Methylorubrum populi: one gene and its partner. The protein of the gene in region 1 interacts with the protein of each later gene in a pairwise test. Links are inferred from orthologs where the notes say so. Each region holds a gene or a part of one and is shown in the gene's direction. Other genes may lie near its edges.

What was found.
Region 2: the proteins of gyrB (region 1) and gyrA interact in binary tests that used the Escherichia coli proteins (3 or more experiments, as listed by UniProt). The link is inferred for Methylorubrum populi from one-to-one orthologs.

The regions. Positions count from the first base shown.
Region 1 is NZ_AP014809.1:2,952,637-2,963,909, forward strand. What follows is about bases 3,927-6,995. They hold gyrB (DNA topoisomerase (ATP-hydrolyzing) subunit B), read left to right. Parts: upstream 3,927-4,271; coding sequence 4,272-6,719; downstream 6,720-6,995. Other genes in these bases: MPPM_RS13510 (MBL fold metallo-hydrolase), read left to right, coding at 3,927-3,933. Outside these bases: MPPM_RS13485 (YegP family protein), read left to right, coding at 1-65; MPPM_RS13490 (hypothetical protein), read left to right, coding at 192-473; MPPM_RS13500 (hypothetical protein), read left to right, coding at 1,915-2,169; MPPM_RS28530 (hypothetical protein), read left to right, coding at 2,578-2,721; MPPM_RS13505 (acyl-CoA thioesterase), read left to right, coding at 2,810-3,214; more of MPPM_RS13510, read left to right, coding at 3,289-3,926; MPPM_RS13520 (pPIWI-associating nuclease domain-containing protein), read right to left, coding at 7,374-7,715; MPPM_RS13525 (FRG domain-containing protein), read right to left, coding at 7,725-8,513; MPPM_RS13530 (hypothetical protein), read right to left, coding at 8,532-9,713; MPPM_RS13535 (hypothetical protein), read right to left, coding at 9,710-9,955; MPPM_RS13540 (7-cyano-7-deazaguanine synthase), read right to left, coding at 10,058-10,690; MPPM_RS13545 (PfkB family carbohydrate kinase), read right to left, coding at 10,687-11,273. UniProt on the Escherichia coli protein: DNA gyrase negatively supercoils closed circular double-stranded DNA in an ATP-dependent manner to maintain chromosomes in an underwound state.
Region 2 is NZ_AP014809.1:5,330,534-5,337,515, forward strand. What follows is about bases 3,663-6,982. They hold gyrA (DNA gyrase subunit A), read left to right. Parts: upstream 3,663-4,055; coding sequence 4,056-6,782; downstream 6,783-6,982. Other genes in these bases: mobA (molybdenum cofactor guanylyltransferase MobA), read left to right, coding at 3,663-3,738; coaD (pantetheine-phosphate adenylyltransferase), read left to right, coding at 6,960-6,982. Also shown: MPPM_RS24790 (nicotinate phosphoribosyltransferase), read right to left, coding at 1-774; MPPM_RS24795 (pyridoxamine 5'-phosphate oxidase family protein), read right to left, coding at 932-1,435; MPPM_RS24800 (hypothetical protein), read left to right, coding at 1,558-1,836; MPPM_RS24805 (Mrp/NBP35 family ATP-binding protein), read left to right, coding at 1,940-3,076; more of mobA, read left to right, coding at 3,121-3,662. UniProt on the Escherichia coli protein: A type II topoisomerase that negatively supercoils closed circular double-stranded (ds) DNA in an ATP-dependent manner to maintain chromosomes in an underwound state.

The DNA.
Region 1 (11,273 bases):
GCATCGCGCTGGTGAAGAGCAGCGGAGAGGCCTCTATCGTCGACATGACGACGAAGATCGCCTGATACGCTTCGGCCGACCGCGCGGCGCGAATTTCCTGCGCAACCGTTCCCGACCTTCGTGCGTTCACGCTTCCGCGGCGCGCCGGCCTCGGCGCGTCCGATCGCGTTTGCCGCAGAGGGAATGCCCACTTGCTCAAGAAACTTCTCATCGCCGCGCTGATGGTCCTGGGCCTCGCCGCGGTCGCGCCGCAGGGTGCCTCGGCCGCTCCGGTCGGTCCGTCGGCCGCGCTGATGACCGAAACCGCTCCCGCCACCGTCGAGAAAGCGCAGTACTATCGCCGCGGCTGGGGTCCGCGTCCCTATTACGGTCGCCGCTTCTACGGCCCGCGCCCGTTCTACCGTCGTCCGTACTATCGCCGCCCGTACTATGGCCCGCGTCGCTTCTACGGGCCGCGCCGCTTCTACTACTGAGGCGTAGAACCGCGCGGGGGCATCGGCCCCGGTCTTCCGCGTTCGACCATCTGACGAAAAAGCCCGAAGCATCGCTGCTTCGGGCTTTTTCGTTTTTGTGCGTCGGCGGTCCCGCTCCTGTCCGGCGCTTTCCAGAACGCAGTTGTAGCGCCTACTCCGACGCTTGTGATTCGTGCCGAACCCGCGCGTCATACCAGACCTCGTTGAGCGCGACTCACGACGGGTAGCGCCGCTGTCTCGGCCGTGATTCTGTCCTCGGGTTTGGGGCCTGAGGAGGATGCGATGGCCGCTCCCGTACCGCTGCGGTCGGACTTCGATGCCGGATCCTTACGTGCCCTGGCCAAGGGTTCACGCGATCCGGCCCAGACCCGCCGCTTGCTGGCGCTGTCGGTGATCTCGGCGGGCGGCTCGCGCTCGGAGGCGGCCGAGATCGGCGGGGTCGGGCTGCAGACGGTGCGCGACTGGGTCCTGGCCTTCAACGCCGATGGCCCGGACGGGCTGATCGACGGCAAGGCCCCTGGGGCCCGTCCGCGCCTGAACGCCGATCAGCGGGACGTCCTCAAGGCGCTGGTCGAACAGGGGCCGGTTCCCGCCGCTCACGGCGTGGTACGCTGGCGGCTCTGCGATCTGGCCCAGATCCTGTCCGAGGATCACGGCGTGTCGGTTTCCGAGCAGACCCTGAGCCGGGTCTTGCGGGCGATGGGCTACCGCAAGCTCTCGGCCCGTCCGCGCCATCACGCCCAGGACCCGGAGGCCGCGGCCATTTTTAAAAAGACTTCCCCGACCGTCTGGCGGAGATCGCGCAAGCTGTCGGCGGCAAGCCGATAGAGGTCTGGTTCTGCGACGAGGCCCGTGTCGGCCAGAAGAACACGCTGACCCGGCGCTGGGCCAAGCGCGGGACACGCCCCTCAGCCCCAAAGGATCAGCGCACACAGTCGGCCTACATCTTCGGGGCGATCTGCCCGGCCCGGGGCGTCGGCGCGGGTTTGGTCATGCCCCGCTGCACCACCGAGGCGATGGCCCACCACCTCGAAGAGATCTCAGGGACCGTGGCTCCCGGTGCCCACGCCGTGCTCCTCCTCGATCAGGCCGGCTGGCACACGACCAAGAAGCTGCCGGTCCCCGACAACATCACCCTTCTGCCGCTGCCGGCGCGTAGTCCCGAACTCAACCCCGTCGAGAACCTGTGGCAGTTCCTTCGCGACAACTGGCTCGGCAACCGGATCTTCAAATCCTACGCCGATATCCTCGATCACTGCTGCGACGCCTGGAACAAGCTCATCGACCAGCCCTGGCGCATCATGTCCATCGGACTACGCCAATGGACACATGGGTTCTGATCAATGAGGATTGGTATCAGTCGGCCGGTGCATGCTGGCCAATGATCACAGTCGGCTAATGATGCTCGACCTCACAGCGGCATCCTCTAGAACGGGGTCTCATGACGCCCGTGAGCCGCTGCCTGCACAAGGTCGATCATCTCTCTGCTGTTCCGGACAGTTCCGTTGCGGATCGGCTCGACACAGCCCTCAACGAGCTGGAAGGCGCCTATCGCAAGCCGAGCGAGCGCGTGGTCGCGCTGGAAGCTGTCCTGCAGGAGGTTTCCCGGGACAGTCGGAAAAGCGGAACGCCGTTCGGACGGCTCGTCCTGCGATCATTAGAACGCCGGCAAAGTAAAATTGCGCGGTCCTTCTGAATTTCACGTTGTATTACCTTCGTTTGATCTTTGTGTGTTGCGGTTGAGAGACAGATGTGGGACGCTGCATCTCGTATACAGAAAGCAGTTCCCTTCCCGAGACCAGGAACCACCTTGGGGCGCGCTCATCGCAAGGATGACGCGCCCTTCCTTTTTTGGCGGGCGGCGCGCAACTCACTCGGGTGCGGCGTTGAAGGTCGACTCGTTCTTGTCGGCGCCAAACCGAAGCATGGCTTCGATCAAGTGCCGCCACCGTTCTCGGGCACCCGCTTCCCTGCACCGCGCTCGGTAGGCCTCGTCGCGCAATGGGTCGTGTCGAGAGCCCTGTTTCGAAAAGTGCCGGCCGGATGTAGGATCGTGCTCATGTGAGTGGGTCCGCGTGAGACGGTCCCCTCCGGAGGACGCCCCATGATCGATCTCGTGACGCGGCAGCGGCGCGCGATTGCGACCGCCTGCTCTCTGTCCTGGCAGGACATTCCCCTGGAGCTGTTCGTCTGCGCCGCAGCGATCTTCCTCGCCGCCGGACTTGAGCTTCTCGGCCTGATGCCCTGACGGAGCGGTTTCCGGCCTCTGGCGCGGGGGCGGTGGCCGTGCTTGGCTGTCGGCCGAAGCATCGTCGAATCGATGGCAGGGGGGATCGATGACACAGGCGATCGATGTGGGCGGCGATCATCCGATCGGTGACCTGACGGTGCGGACCATCGCCATGCCCGCCGATACCAATGCCAACGGCGACATCTTCGGCGGCTGGGTGCTGTCGCAGATGGATCAGGCCGGCGGTATCGCCGGGGTCGAGCGGGCGCAGGGGCGGGTCGTGACCGTGGCCGTCGATGCGATGACCTTCATCCGGCCCGTGCGGGTCGGCGACGTGCTGTGCGTCTACACCCGGATCGGGCATGTCGGGCGCACCTCGATGAAGATCCATCTCGAGGCCTGGGCCCGACGCTTCCAGACGCAGATCCGCGAGAAAGTCACCGAGGCGACCTTCACCTTCGTTGCCATCGACGAGGTGGGTCGGCCGCGCCCGATCCCGGCCGAGGGCTGAAGGCGCCGCAGATTGGCGCTTCCCTCTGCGACGGTTTAAAACCGCACACGCCTGTCTCAACCTGTCGAGTCCGCATGTCCGCCACGCCCCGCGCCGCGATCATCCCGGTCACTCCGTTCCAGCAGAACTGCACGCTGATCTGGGACGATGCCACGAAGGTCGGTGCCGTGGTCGACCCCGGCGGCGATCTGGAGCGGATCGAGGCGGCGATCCGCTCGCAGGGCGTGAAGGTCGAGAAGATCCTGCTCACCCACGGTCATATCGACCATGCCGGCGGCGCTGCCGAACTCAAGGAGCGCCTCGGCGTCCCCGTTGAGGGCCCGCACGAGGCGGACAAGTTCCTGCTCGACTCCCTGCCGGAAACCGGCGCGAATTACGGCCTCGAGGGCGCTCGCGCGGTCACGCCGGATCGCTGGCTCAACGAGAGCGACACCGTCACCGTAGGGGGGCTGACCTTCGATATCTGGCACGCCCCCGGCCATTCTCCCGGCAGCGTCGTGTTCATGAGCCGCGACGCCCGCTTCGCTCTGGTCGGAGACGTGGTGTTCCAGGGCTCGATCGGCCGCACCGATCTGCCCGGTGGCAATCACGAGCAACTGCTCCGGATGATCAAGGAGAAGGTCCTGCCGCTCGGTGACGACGTCGCCTTCATTCCCGGACACGGGCCGACCGGGACGCTGGGGCAGGAGCGGATGACGAACCCGTTTTTGCAGGGCTGAGCGCGGTTCGGGCGAGCCGTCGACCCACTCGGTAGATTCTGCTCCGTGCCGTCCGGAGAGGCCTGCTCAGGCCTCTCCGGCGAAAGGCCCGATCTCATCGGTGCCTGCGGAACACAGAGTGTCTTGCGTTTCGCGTCCCCGCGGCAAGGGTTGGCGGTAGCCCTTACGCGGCGTTAACGCCGAGGGTCCACAAAGGGGGCAACCGGCGCTTTCCCGACGCGAAAAGCGATGCAAAATCAGGGGAGAACGCCTATATGGGATTGAGACGGAGATAGCAGGCATGCCCGGCCCGTCCGGGCTCGAAAAAGGGCTCCCGAGCCGCCTGCCCGAGGAAATTCATGGCTGACTCCCCGAACACCGAACACGCCGAAAGCTACGGCGCGGAATCGATCCGCGTGCTGAAGGGCCTGGATGCCGTGCGCAAGCGTCCCGGCATGTATATCGGCGACACCGACGACGGCTCCGGCCTCCACCACATGATCTACGAGGTGGTGGACAACGCCATCGATGAGGCGCTTGCCGGCCACGCCGATCTCGTGACCGTGACGCTCAATCCAGACGGCTCCTGCACGGTCTCCGACAACGGCCGCGGTATCCCGACCGACATCCACAAGGAGGAGGGGGTCTCGGCGGCCGAGGTCATCATGACCCAGCTCCATGCCGGCGGTAAGTTCGATCAGAATTCCTACAAGGTCTCGGGCGGCCTGCACGGCGTCGGCGTCTCGGTGGTCAATGCGCTCTCCACCAGCCTCAAGCTGCGGATCTGGCGCGGCGGCAAGGAGCACCGCATGGAGTTCCGCCACGGCGACGCGGTGGCGCCGCTGGAGGTGGTGGGGCCCGCGGGCGACCGGCGCGGCACCGAGGTGACGTTCCTGCCGAGCACCGAAACCTTCACAATGACGGAGTTCGACTACGCGACGCTGGAGAAGCGCCTGCGTGAACTCGCCTTCCTCAACTCGGGCGTGCGCATCGTGCTCACCGATGCGCGCCATGCCGAGCACAAGCGAGAGGAGCTTTGCTACGAGGGCGGCGTCGAAGCCTTCGTGCGCTATCTCGACCGCTCGCGGAAGCCGGTCGAGGGCATGGCCAAGCCCGTGACCGTGCTCGGCGAGCGCGACGGCATTCGCGTCGAGGTGGCGTTCTGGTGGAACGACTCGTTCAACGAGACGGTCCTGCCCTTCACCAACAACATTCCGCAGCGCGACGGCGGCACCCACATGGCGGGCTTCCGCGCCGCCCTGACGCGTCAGCTGACGGGCTATGCCGAGTCCTCGGGCATCGCCAAGAAGGAGAAGGTCTCGCTCACCGGCGACGATTGCCGCGAGGGCCTGACCGCCGTCATCTCCGTGCAGGTGCCGGACCCGAAATTCTCCTCGCAGACCAAGGACAAGCTCGTCTCCTCCGAGGTCCGCCCGGCGGTCGAGAACATCCTCAACGAGGGGCTCTCGACCTGGCTGGAAGAGAACCCGGCCCAGGCCAAGTCGGTGATGGGCAAGGTCGTGCTCGCCGCCGCCGCCCGCGAGGCGGCGCGCAAGGCGCGCGAGACCATCACCCGCAAGGGCGCCCTCGACATCGCCTCCCTGCCCGGCAAGCTCGCCGATTGCCAGGAGCGCGATCCGTCGAAATGCGAGTTGCTGCTGGTGGAGGGCGATTCCGCCGGCGGTTCGGCCAAGCAGGGCCGTGACCGCACCTTCCAGGCCGTGTTGCCCCTGCGGGGAAAGATCCTGAACGTCGAGCGGGTGCGCGCCGACCGGATGCTGTCCTCGGCCGAGATCGGCACGCTGATCACCGCGCTCGGGGCCGGCATCGGCCGTTCCTCGACCGACCGCGAGGGCTTCAACCCGGACAAGCTGCGCTATCACCGCATCATCATCATGACCGATGCGGACGTTGACGGCTCGCATATCCGCACGCTGCTGCTGACGTTCTTCTTCCGACAGATGCCGGAAATCATCGAGCGCGGTCACCTCTACATCGCCCAGCCACCGCTCTACAAAGCCGAGCGCGGCCGGCGCGCCCTCTACCTCAAGGACGAGCGGGCGCTGGAGGATTACCTGATCGACCAGGGCGTCGAGGGGGCGGTACTGCGGCTCGCCTCCGGCACCGAGTTCGGCGGTGCCCAGCTCAAGACGCTGGTCGAGGAGGCCCGGGCCTTCCGCGGCATCCTGCACGGCCTCCATACCCGTTACGACCGGGCCGTCGTCGAGCAGGCGGTTTTGGCCGGCGCCTTCGCCAAGGACGTCGCCGAAAATCCCGGCGAGGCGGAGGTTCTGGCCGACCGCACCGCCAAGCGTCTCGACCGGATTGCCGACGAGATCGAGAAGGGCTGGACGGGCGCGGCCTCGGAGGGCGGCTACGTCTTCAGTCGGACGCTGCGCAGCGTGAAGCAGGTCGCCACCCTCGACGCGACGCTGCTTGCCTCGCAGGAGGCGCGTCGGCTCGCCGAGCGGGCGGAGACGCTGCGCGAGATCTACGAGGAGCCGGTGACGCTCTCCCGTAAGGGCGACGAGACCGAGTTCTACGGTCCCGTCGGCCTGTTCGAGGCGGTGATGGCGTTCGGCCGCAAGGGGCTCCAGCTCCAGCGCTACAAGGGCCTGGGCGAGATGACCGCGCAACAACTCTGGGAGACGACTCTCGACCGCGACGTGCGCTCGCTGCTGCAGGTGAAGGTCAAGGACACGACCGATGCCGACGACCTGTTCGTCAAGCTGATGGGCGACGTCGTCGAGCCGCGCCGCGAGTTCATCCAGGAGAACGCGCTGAGCGTGGCCAATCTCGACGTCTGATCGTCGTCTGGGGGAAAGTGATTAGGCTGCCTTTCAAAGCGAATAGGCTGACCTATGAAAGCGATTAAGTGTTCTTCCCGGGCATCCTGGTGCGTTCAACAGGCAGCTGGCGTTCGAGACCGAGGGCGAAAAGGGCGCGCGCCATCCGTGGCGCTCGTTATAGCACGGGACAGGCGCAAGTGCCTACTTCCGACGTGAAAGCCAACGCCAGCTTGAGTTTTCACTTGGTTCGGAAGATCCACGGACAGTCGGCTGTCTTTGCTTAAAGGTAATCCGGCGCTTACGCGTAGGGAAAATAGCAAAGCTTGGTGAGTAACGGCGCGGCCGCGGCATCCCCCGGATGCACCGCGCCCCGCCAACTACGCCCACCGGGAGGCACGTCGGCCGGAAATCGGCCTCTCGGCTTCACCCGTCGCCGAGCATTTCGCAACGAGCCAGGCTCGCTCTTGAACGGCGGGTCGCGCCCGTCCGTCGGATCGTTGATGATCCCGAAGTCCTCGCCAGGTTCATAGAACACTCGACCGCAATCGAGGTCAGGTGCAAACGGCCTGCCTTCGGTCAGGAAGTACGCATCACCGTCGTGTCTGACGTAGAGGGGGACTCATCCCTCCGCTCCGTCACCATAAATACGCCCCTGCGGTTCCCGTGGCCGTTTCAGGCGTAGAAGCTGCTCGTGTCCACCTTCAGCCGTAGGATGACCGGCCCCGCGGGGGAGAGGCTGCCCTCGAACCGTCCTGGAAAGGTCTCCGATACCGTAAGGCCGTCCGCGCCGTCCCCGTAATTCAGGGTGCAATGGACGTTGATCGGGCCCTCGAAGCTGCCGGCACGCACCTTGATCTCGTCGGCGAAGACCTCGACGGAGTCGACGTGCGTGTGCGCCGACAGCGCGCCCAGGTCCCCCCAGGCTTCGGTCCCGGTCAGGTCGATCTCTCGCACGGCCGTTGCGACGGCCTGGAGGACAGCCGCATCCGTGCTTGCTGCGTCAGGGCCCGGCATGCAACCTCCTCAGAACACGGCGGCGCCAATGCCGAGACGCTGCCGATACTGCCAGCTCAGCGAGAGACATACGCCCTCAAGGCTAGCCCAGATATGGGCCGCATCGATGCCGAGGCTGAAGAGCTTGCGCTGGAAGCGCGACCGGACCCCTCGCGGTATGACGAAGCTGTTTTCAGCCAGTCCGCTCGGCATCCAGGGTTCGCTGGGCCTGGGATGAACGGAGAACAACCCGCGCTGGCTCGCGATCCTCGGGGCCGTCGTGGTCGGGAGCAGGAACCCCACGCGGTCGATCTCGAACGGGCCCGGTCCGCCCTCCGGATTTATGACGAGCGTGTCGTCCACCGGATAGGCGTAGATCACGGCATCGGCGTCCAAGGGGTCGCTGGAGACCGCGAAGAAGCACGCGACGAGTGGGTTGGTCGTCCAGTCCAGGAGGCGCGTCGGCAGCCCGAAATGCTGCCCCAGGGCCAGCCAGTCCCAATCGGTCGCCCCCGGCAGCGAGACGTGCAACCGTGCCTCGCGCTTGAAGGCGCGGAACAGGTGCTCCTCGAACAGCGGGTCGTGGTTCGGCGTGCGGCCCGCGCTCGGCACACATAGGAATTCGCGGGACGCGCAGCCCCGAAAGACCCAGCGCGAGTGCATGCGCCGGTCCAGGAAGTCCTGGAAGGATTGCCAGGTCTCCTGCGCCGACTTGAGACGCTCCACGGTGTCCGCGGCCGAAGCCGGGCCACGCGGCTGGACCGGCTCCGCCGAGACGCCACGGATCGGTTTGGGAGGGGGGCGGGTCGGAGGTCTCATCGACGATGTCCGGTCGGGTCAGCGCATTCCGGCCAGGTGCGCGCGGTACAGGGCGGTCGTGAAGTCGCGGGCGATCTCGCACGACATGCCCGCGTGCACCGCGAGGTCCGTCGCAGCCACCGCTTCCGCCAGGACGACCACCGGAACCCCGACGGCCCGGGCGTGCCCGATGACGGCGCTCGTTCCCGGGTCGCCGCCATCCGCAAGCGCGAGGACAGCCGTGCAGGCCCTCAGCCCGGCGAGCGCGGGACCGGCGCTCGCGGCAAGCCGCTCGCCGTACTCATGGAACGGCGAGAACACCTCGCTCCCGAGATCAAGAAGCCACCACCGTGCCTGGTCGAGGAGCCAGCGTTGAGGCAGCGTCGCCGCCGGTCCCGAAAGAAAGACCCGCCCCCCATGCGCCGTGTCCGGCTGCGGCACGAGAGCGCTCAAGGCATGCGGCGCCGGGAGAGGCAGGCGATGACCGTCGTTGAAATGGGCGACGCTGCGCGATGCCAGGTCGGCGGCCTCGACGGGGTCGAACCGGCGCTCGCCCCAGTAGTGCGCGAAGGCGGCGCAGAACACGTCGCCGGAGCCGATCTTGAACCACGTGTCCGATATGTAGGCCGGAACCAGCCGCGGCTTCGTGTCACCGACATAGACGCTGGCGCCGCCGATGGCGTGGCGGGCGACGACGACCGAGGCGCCCTCATCGGCCATGATGCGTGTCGCCACATCCATCGCCTCCTGCGACGGATCCGCCGCAGCGAGCATGTAGTCCCTCACCACGTATGCCAGCTCGCCCGCCCGCGATCCCGACGCCGAGAAGGCCGCCTCGGGACTGTCCGACTGCGGGTCGTGGACGGCCCGGCCGGCCACGACCGTGGCCGGCCCCTCCAGCATCCCGAAGCTCAGCACGACCTCCCCGGAGACCGTGATGCGGGGCAGACCGGCCGACGCCTTGGGCACGGGCTCCTTGCTCAGGGGATGGTAGTACTCGAAGACGAGTTCCTTCTCGATCTCGACCACTTCGGCACGGACGCCGAACGACGCCATGGTCGCGCGTACGTCCGCCGCCCAACCCGAGTAGGCGTAGGTGTGCAGCACGGAGCCCGGCGAGAGCCCGCTCACGGCCACGGCGGCCCGGCCACCGGAACCGTAAATTCGGTCCCATTCCGGGTAAGCGCAGACCTCCCGGTAACTGCCGCCCACGATGATCATGGGTCGGTCCTCGACACCGTCACCACGCACCGCGTCGACGAGACCTCCTCGACATGGGCGACGAAGGGCACCTCCCGCGCGAGGCAGTCGAGAAGCCGCGTCAGACCCGGGAACGCGGCGAGGGCGCCCACCACGGCGCCCTCGCCGTTCCGGCAGATCGCGCCGACCGCGGCCCCCTCGTGGACAAGCTCGATCCGCAGGTCGTCGCCCGCGCGTACCCGGTCCGCCGCCTCACGACGCACCCCTATCAAGTCGACGGTGAGGTGGAGGTCGCAACCGTCGCCGGACTGCTGCAATCGCCGCGGAGCCCGCCCTCGCCGGCCCGGGGGTCCTCCCGACATGACTCAACCTCCCGTCGCCGCGGACGCCCGGGCCGCGGTGCCGGCGCGGGCCCGGCCGCCATCGATGCGCGCCAGCGTTTCCTGGTGCTTCTCGCAGCCACGGCACCGACCGCAGGCGTATTCCATGACATGGCAGGAGAAGGTGGCGCCCAGGAGTGAACGGGGGATCCCCGACCGCCTGACAAGCTCCAGGGCCGAAAGGTGGCGCGCGGGGGCCATGACCCGGACCCCTCCCTCCTGCAGGTGCATCAGCCGGTCGACGGTCCGCAGGAAGGGAGCGCGACCGTCGGCATGGACATCCGTCCTGATCGCCCCGAGCAGGATCTCGGTCAGTCCCTCGGCCACGAACCGCATGCCGGCGAGCGTCACCAGCATCTGGTTGCGGTAAGGCCACCACTCGGGCGCGCGCGCCAGATCCGAGGCCGCGCGCCCCGCGAGCGGGCCAAGGCCAAGGGCCGACAGGTCGACCCGCGCGACCTCGTGGCGAAGTCCGAGCTCGCGCGCGACCGAGGCCGCCGCGGCGATCTCGCCCTTGGCCGGCCTCTGTCCGTAATCGACCGTGAGGCAGACGTCCGGCCTCTGCCAGGCGGCGATGGCCGCCGAGTCGAGGCCGCCCGAGAGCAGGAGCGCCCTCATTCCATGGCGGCCCAGGCCGCCTGGTAGAGCGCGGATGTGAGGTCGCGAGCGACCCGGCAGCCGGTGCCGACGAGCATCGTCAGGTTCGGGTCGTCGAGGCGCTCGGCAAGGACGACGACGGGCTTGCCCCGGGCGCGCGCGTACCCGACCTCGAACAGGGTGCCCGGATCGGCGCCGTCGAGCAGCGCGAGCAGCGCGGCGCAGCGGTCCAGGCCTTCGAGATCGGCGGCCGCGGTTTCCTGGGCCGGACGGCCCGTACCGACCTCGTGCAAGGGGGAGAACACCGGCGCGCCCAGTGCCTGGAGCCGTTCGAGCGCCTCCTCGACGAGCCAACGCTGCGCGAGATCGAAGAAGGGTCCCGCCAGGTAGACCAGGCCCGGACGCCGGCCAGCGGGCAGGGCGGACTGGGACGCGAGCTCGGCGGCGGGGGGCAGGGGCAGCGCGTGGTAGTCGACGAAGTGCGCGACGCTGCGTGAGGCCAGGTCCGCGGCGTCGACGGCGTCCAGCCCGCGCTCGCCCCAATGGTGCGCGAAGGCCGCGCTGAACACGTCGCCCGACCCGATCTTGAATACGCGCTCCGAGC
Region 2 (6,982 bases), 2.4 Mb from region 1 along the record:
CAGCGCCTCATCGTCGTCGCCGGCGAGCGCGGCGTAGACCATCGGCAGTTCGTGGGCGTTGGTGCCCACCGCCTCGACCTCGCGGCGCATGGCGATCAGGCAGTTCGAGGTGCCGAGGAAGGCGCGCTCGCCCAACCCCTCGCTCATCGCCTGCACGCACCAATCCTGCCACAGGAAGCCGTGGCGCCGCCGCGTGCCGAAATCGGCGATGGACAGATCGGGCAGGCGCTTGAGCCGCTCGATCTTCTCCCAGACCCGGGTCATGGCGCGGGCGTAGAGCACCTGAAGCTCGAACTTGCCCATGCCGCGCAGCACCGCGCGCGAGCGCAGCTCGTTGAGGATCGCCAGCGCCGGCACTTCCCACATCGTGGTCTCGACCCAGGGGCCGTGGAAGGTGAGCGCCACCTGTCCGTCGCGGACCTCCAGCTCGTAGTCCGGCAGCCGGAAGGTCTCGAACCACGCCATGAACTCGGAGGAGAGGATCTGGCGGCGGCCGTAGAAGGTGTTGCCGCGAAGCCAGGTGGATTCGCCCCGGCTCAGGCGCACCGTGCGGGCGTGATCGAGCTGCGCCCGCAATTCCCCGAGATCGATCTCGTCGGCCACCCGCACGCTCTTGGTGCGGTTCTGGATCCCGAAGCTGACCCGCACGTCGCGGTGACGGCGGAAGATCATCTGCGCCATCAGCAGCTTGTAGAAATCCGTATCGAGCAGCGAGCGTACGATCGGGTCGATGCGGAAGTTGTGGTCGTAGACCCGCTTCGCGAGGTCGATCATGGGCCGTCCGTTTTCGGGGAGTGTCGCCCGAGCTTGGGACGGATCGCGCCGTCGATCAACGCCGACCGGTCGGATGCCTCGTGACAAAAAAGGCGCCCCCGCCAGGGACGGGAGCGCCGAACGTCGCGGAGGGGCACGCGGCCCCATCCGAAAAGAATCAGGCGAGGTTGACCTTCTTGGTCTCGGTCTTCGGGCTCTCGCCGGTGAGCGAGGCCTTCACGTAGCCGTAGAGGTGGACCATCGTGGAGGACGGGCTGTCCCAGTACTCGCCCTGCTCGGGATGGATGCGGATCAGGCCGACCTCGGGGTCGTTCTTCCCGTTGGGGAACCACGTCTTGAGGCTCTCCTGCCATTTCTCGTCGATCAGCTTCTGATCGCGGATCACCTCGGCCTTGCCGGCGATCGAGACGTAGGTCTGGCTCGACGGGTCGGAATAGGCGAGGTTGACTTGGTTGTCGCGGCTGATCTCGGCGGTCTTCGGGCTGTGCAGCTTGGTGAAGAACCAGATGTCGCCGTTCTCGTCGATCTCGTTGTTCCACATCGGGCGGCTGTTCAGCGTGCCGCTCTGGTCGGCGGTGGTGAGCATCGCGACCTTGACGTCCTTGGTCAGCTCGAAGAGCTTCTTCGCGCCCTCGTGGTCGCGATGGTTGCCCTGGTGCATGAGATCCGTTCTCCGTTGTCGGCAATGCTGTGAGCCGGCCGCGCGCGGGGCCGTCCGGCGATTGCCTCGACAACGAGCGAGGCCTGTATTGGTTCAGGGTCGGGTTGGGGAGCCGCGCGAGGATGGGGATAAGGGTTGCGCTGTTCGCAGCACTGGTGATCGCCGGCCTCGGACCGGCCGCGGCCGAGGTGCGCTACGGGCCCGGCGTGCGTATCGGCGGCCACGACTTCTCGAACCGGCGCTACCGCAGCGTCCATATCGAGCGGGTGAAGCGGCTGCGCGGTCCCGTCGGATGCAGGCACCTGCGCCGCGGCGCCTACCGGCGCGGCGACGGCTCGGTCGTGCGCGGGCCGATGGAGGAGTGCAACCTGATCGCCATCCCGCCCGGGCAGCGGCGCTGAGACGGCGCGCCCGGGCTGGTGTTTCCCGCGGGGGCGGTTAGATGAACGGGAGCGGCCTGGCCTGCCCTGAAGGCCCGCCCCTTCGCCGGATGGAGTTCGAGTTTTGGCGATCACCCGCGACGACGTGCTGAAGGCGCTCTCGACCGTCACGGTCGATCGCGGCGGCACCACCCTGCCCGGCTCCGGCCGCCTCTCGCCGGTGGTGATCGATCCCGGCAACCGGGTGATGTTCTCCATCCTGATCGATCCGAGCGAGGCCGAGCGCTTCGAGCCGGTGCGTCGCGAGGCGGAGGGCCGCGTGCTCGCGCTCCCCGGCGTGTCGAGCGTGCTGGTGAGCCTCACCGCCGAGCGCGGTTCCGCCACCCCCGGCCCCGCGCCCGGTGCGCCGCGCCAATCCGGCGGCCCCGGCGCCGCGCCGCCGCGCCCGCCCCAGGGCAATGCCCTGCCGGGCGTGCGCCACATCGTGGCGGTCGCCTCGGGCAAGGGCGGCGTCGGCAAGTCCACCACCGCCTGCAACCTCGCTCTGGCGCTGAGTGCGCAGGGTCTGCGCGTCGGCCTGCTCGATGCCGATATCTACGGCCCCTCGGTGCCGAAGCTCCTGGGATTGTCCGGCAAGCCCCGGGTGATCGAGGGCAAGACCCTGGAGCCGATGCAGGCCTACGGCCTCAAGGCGATGTCGATCGGTTTCCTGATCGAGCCGGAATCGGCGATGATCTGGCGCGGGCCGATGGTGCAGTCGGCGATCACCCAGATGCTGCGCGACGTGGCCTGGGGCGAACTCGACGTGCTCGTGGTCGACATGCCGCCCGGCACGGGCGATGCCCAGCTCACCATGGCGCAGGCGACCCCGCTGTCGGGCGCCGTCATCGTCTCGACGCCGCAGGATCTGGCGCTGATCGATGCCCGCCGCGGCGTGACCATGTTCCGCAAGGTCTCGGTGCCGATCCTCGGCGTGATCGAGAACATGGCGACCTTCATCTGCCCGAATTGCGGGGCGGCCTCGGCGATTTTCGGCCATGGCGGCGCCCGCCACGAGGCCGAGCGCCTGGAGGTGCCCTTCCTCGGCGAGATCCCGCTGACCATGGCGATCCGCGAGACCTCGGATGCCGGCCGCCCCGTGGTCGCGACCGATCCCGACGGGCCGCAGGCCAAGGTCTACCGCGAGATCGCCCAGAAACTCTGGGGCAATCTCACCGGCGCCCCCGCCGGCCGGGCGGCGCCGCGGATCGTCATCGAGTGAGCGGCGCCCCGGTCTCCGGGACGAGTACCTTGAGATCGGGCATCTTGGGGTCGGGTATCTTGGGCCTGATCCTGGCCGGCGGTCTGTCGCGGCGGATGGGGGGCGGCGACAAGCCGCTCCGGACGCTCTCCGGCCGTACCCTGCTGGAACACGTCGCCGAGCGCCTCGAACCGCAATGCGGGGGCGGCCTCGCGCTCAGCGCCAACGGCGATCCGGCCCGCTTCCAAATCGCGTTTGCGGGGCGCGTCCTGCCGGACACCATCCCGGATCATCCGGGGCCGCTGGCCGGCATTCTCGCCGGGATGGAGGCGGCGGCCGCCCTGCCCGGCGTCACCCATGTCGCGAGCGTGCCGGGCGACGCGCCGTTCCTGCCGCACGACTTCGTCGCGCGCCTCGCCGCCGCCGCCGCGGCGGAGAGAAAGCCCATCGCACTCGCGGCCTCGGGCGAGCGGCGCCACTTCACCTCCGCGCTCTGGCCGGTCGCTCTGCGCGAGGACCTGCGCGACTGGCTCACCCGCGGCGAGCGGCGGGTCGGCGGCTTCATCGAGCGGCACGGGGCGGCGGTCGCCGCCTGGCCGGCGGAGCCCCTCGACCCCTTCCTCAACCTCAACGCGCCGGAGGATCTCGCGGCGGCGGAGGCGCTGCTGGCGCGGCATCCCTGAGGCGTCGGGAAAGCGCCGCCGACAGGGCCGCAGATGTTGTGCCGGAGCCCCGGAATTCATATTTAAGTAACTGAAACGACGGCCTTTGGCTCCTGGCGGGGTGTCCCGTCCGACGTCCTCATCCTGAGGTGCCGCGAAGCGGCCTCGAAGGATCCTCCAGCAGGCGCAAAATCCCTGGAGGATCCTTCGAGGCCGCCGCTTCGCGCCGGCACCTCAGGATGGACGGTGGATCGGAGCAGCCGCCCCGCGACGGCCTTTCCGTCCCACCCGGCGCCTCCCGGCGGTGGGTGAACGAACAGAAGATCGAGAGAACGACGTTGGCAGACGACAAGGACGACACCGGCGCCGGCACTCCGCCGCCCGCGACCGACATCAAGCCCGTCTCCATCACCGACGAGATGCGCCGCTCATATCTCGATTACGCCATGAGCGTGATTGTGAGCCGCGCGCTGCCCGATGCCCGCGACGGCCTCAAGCCGGTGCACCGGCGCATTCTCTACTCGGCCTTCGAATCCGGGCATCTGCCCGAGCGCAAATACGTCAAGTCGGCCCGCATCGTCGGCGACGTGATCGGTCAGTACCACCCCCACGGCGACCAGTCGATCTACGACGCCTTGGTCCGCATGGCGCAGGATTTCTCCATGCGCCTGATGCTCATCGACGGGCAGGGCAATTTCGGCTCGGTCGACGGCGATCCGCCCGCGGCCATGCGCTACACCGAGTCGAGGCTCGCCCGGCCGGCGATCTCGCTGCTCACCGACATCGACAAGAACACCGTCGACTTCCAGTCGAACTACGACGATTCCCGCGAGGAGCCGACGGTCCTCCCCGCCCGCTTCCCGAACCTGCTCGTCAACGGCGCGGGCGGCATCGCGGTGGGCATGGCCACCAACATCCCGCCGCACAATCTCGGCGAGCTGGTCGATGCCTGCGTGGCGCTGATCGACGATCCAGCCCTCACCATCGAGGCGCTCAACGAGATCGTCCCCGGCCCCGACTTCCCCACCGGCGGCATGATCCTCGGCCGCGCCGGCACCCGGCAGGCCTACACCACCGGCCGCGGCTCGATCATCATGCGCGCCCGCTCGCATGTGGAGGAGCTGCGCAAGGAGCGCGAGGCGCTGATCTTCACCGAGATCCCGTATCAGGTGAACAAGGCGACGCTGATCGAGAAGATCGCCGAGCTGGTGAAGGACAAGCGCATCGAGGGCATCTCGGACCTGCGCGACGAATCCGACCGCGACGGCATGCGCATCGTCGTCGAGATCAAGCGCGACGCCATGGCTGACGTCGTGCTGAACCAGCTTTACCGCTACACCCCGCTCCAGACCTCGTTCGGCGCCAACATGGTGGCCCTCAACGGCGGCCGGCCGGAGCTGATGAACCTGAAGGACCTGCTCCTGGCCTTCAACGACTTCCGCGAGGAAGTCGTCTCCCGGCGCACCAAGTTCCTGCTCAACAAGGCCCGCGAGCGCGCCCACGTGTTGTGCGGCCTCGCCATCGCGGTCGCCAATATCGACGAGGTGATCCGCCTGATCCGCACCTCGCCGGACCCGAACACCGCCCGCGAGGCCCTGATGGCCCGCGACTGGCCGGCCCACGACATCGCCCCGCTGATCGCGCTGGTGGACGACCCGCGCCACCGGGTGGCCGATGACGGCACCTACCGCCTGTCGGAGACCCAGGCCCGGGCCATTCTCGACCTGCGCCTGCAGCGCCTCACCGCGCTCGGCCGCGACGAGATCGGCGACGAACTGAAGAAGCTCGCCGACGAGATCGCCGATTATCTCGACATCCTGCGCTCCCGCGCCCGCATCCAGGCGATCGTGAAGCAGGAGCTGGCCGAGGTGCGCGAGCTGTTCGCCACCCCGCGCAAGACCGAGATCATCGATTCCGACTTCAGCGTCGAGGACGAGGATCTGATCGCCCGCGAGGACATGGTCGTGACCGTGTCCCATGCCGGCTACGTCAAGCGCGTGCCGCTCTCGACCTACCGGTCGCAGAAGCGCGGCGGCAAGGGCCGCACCGGCATGAGCACCCGCGACGAGGATTTCGTCACGCGGCTGTTCGTGGCGAACACGCACACGCCGGTGCTGTTCTTCTCCGACCAGGGCCAAGCCTACAAGGAGAAGGTCTGGCGCCTGCCCGTCGCCGCGCCGAACGCGCGGGGCAAGGCCCTCGTCAACATCCTGCACCTGCAGAACGAGGGCGAGCGCATCACCACGATCATGCCGCTGCCCGAGGACGAGGCGTCCTGGGAGACGCTCGACGTGATGTTCGCCACCGCCTCCGGCAATGTCCGCCGCAACAAGCTGTCGGACTTCGTCCAGGTCAACCGCAACGGCAAGATCGCGATGAAGCTCGATCCGGGCGACCACATCGTCCATGTCGAGATCTGCCGGGCCGACCAGAACGTGCTGCTCACCACTGCGCTCGGCCAGTGCATCCGCTTCCCCGTCGAGGACGTGCGCGTCTTCAAGGGCCGCGACTCGACCGGCGTGCGCGGCATCTCGCTGGCCAAGGACGACCGCGTGATCTCGATGGCGATCCTCAATGCCTTCGACGCCTCGCCCGAGGAGCGCGCCGGCTACCTGAAGATGCGCCGCGCCGTGATCGGCGAGGCCGAGGCCGAGGGCGATGCGCCGGAGGTCGAGGACGGCACGGCGGAGGCCGCGATCTCGCAGGAGCGCTACACCGAGATGGGTGCCGCGGAGCAATTCGTGCTGACCCTGTCGGAGCGCGGCTTCGGCAAGCGCTCGTCCTCCTACGAGTACCGGACCTCCGGCCGCGGCGGCAAAGGCATCACGGCGATGCGGGTCAATGCCCGCAACGGCCACCTCGTCGCCTCCTTCCCCGTCGAGGCCTCGGACCAGATCATGCTGGTCACCAATGCCGGCCAGCTCATCCGCGTGCCGGTGGACGACATCCGCATCGTCGGCCGCGCCTCGCAGGGCGTGACGGTGTTCAACACCGACAAGGCCGAGCGCGTCGTCTCGGTGGAGCATATCGAGGGCGAGGAGGAGACCGGCGAGGACGAGGCCTGAGCCCTGCACTCGTCATCCCGGGGCTGTGCAGCGGAACTAGGGTCCATCCGTGATGCGTAGCCGGGCACACGGATGGATTCCGGGTTCGCCTGCAGCGCCCCGGAATGACGGAGGGGTGTGACGAGGCGGAAAGCCATCGGGTTCCGTTTGCGGGGAAAATGCTCTAGGCCCGTTCCCGTGACGACCCGCACCGCCCTCTA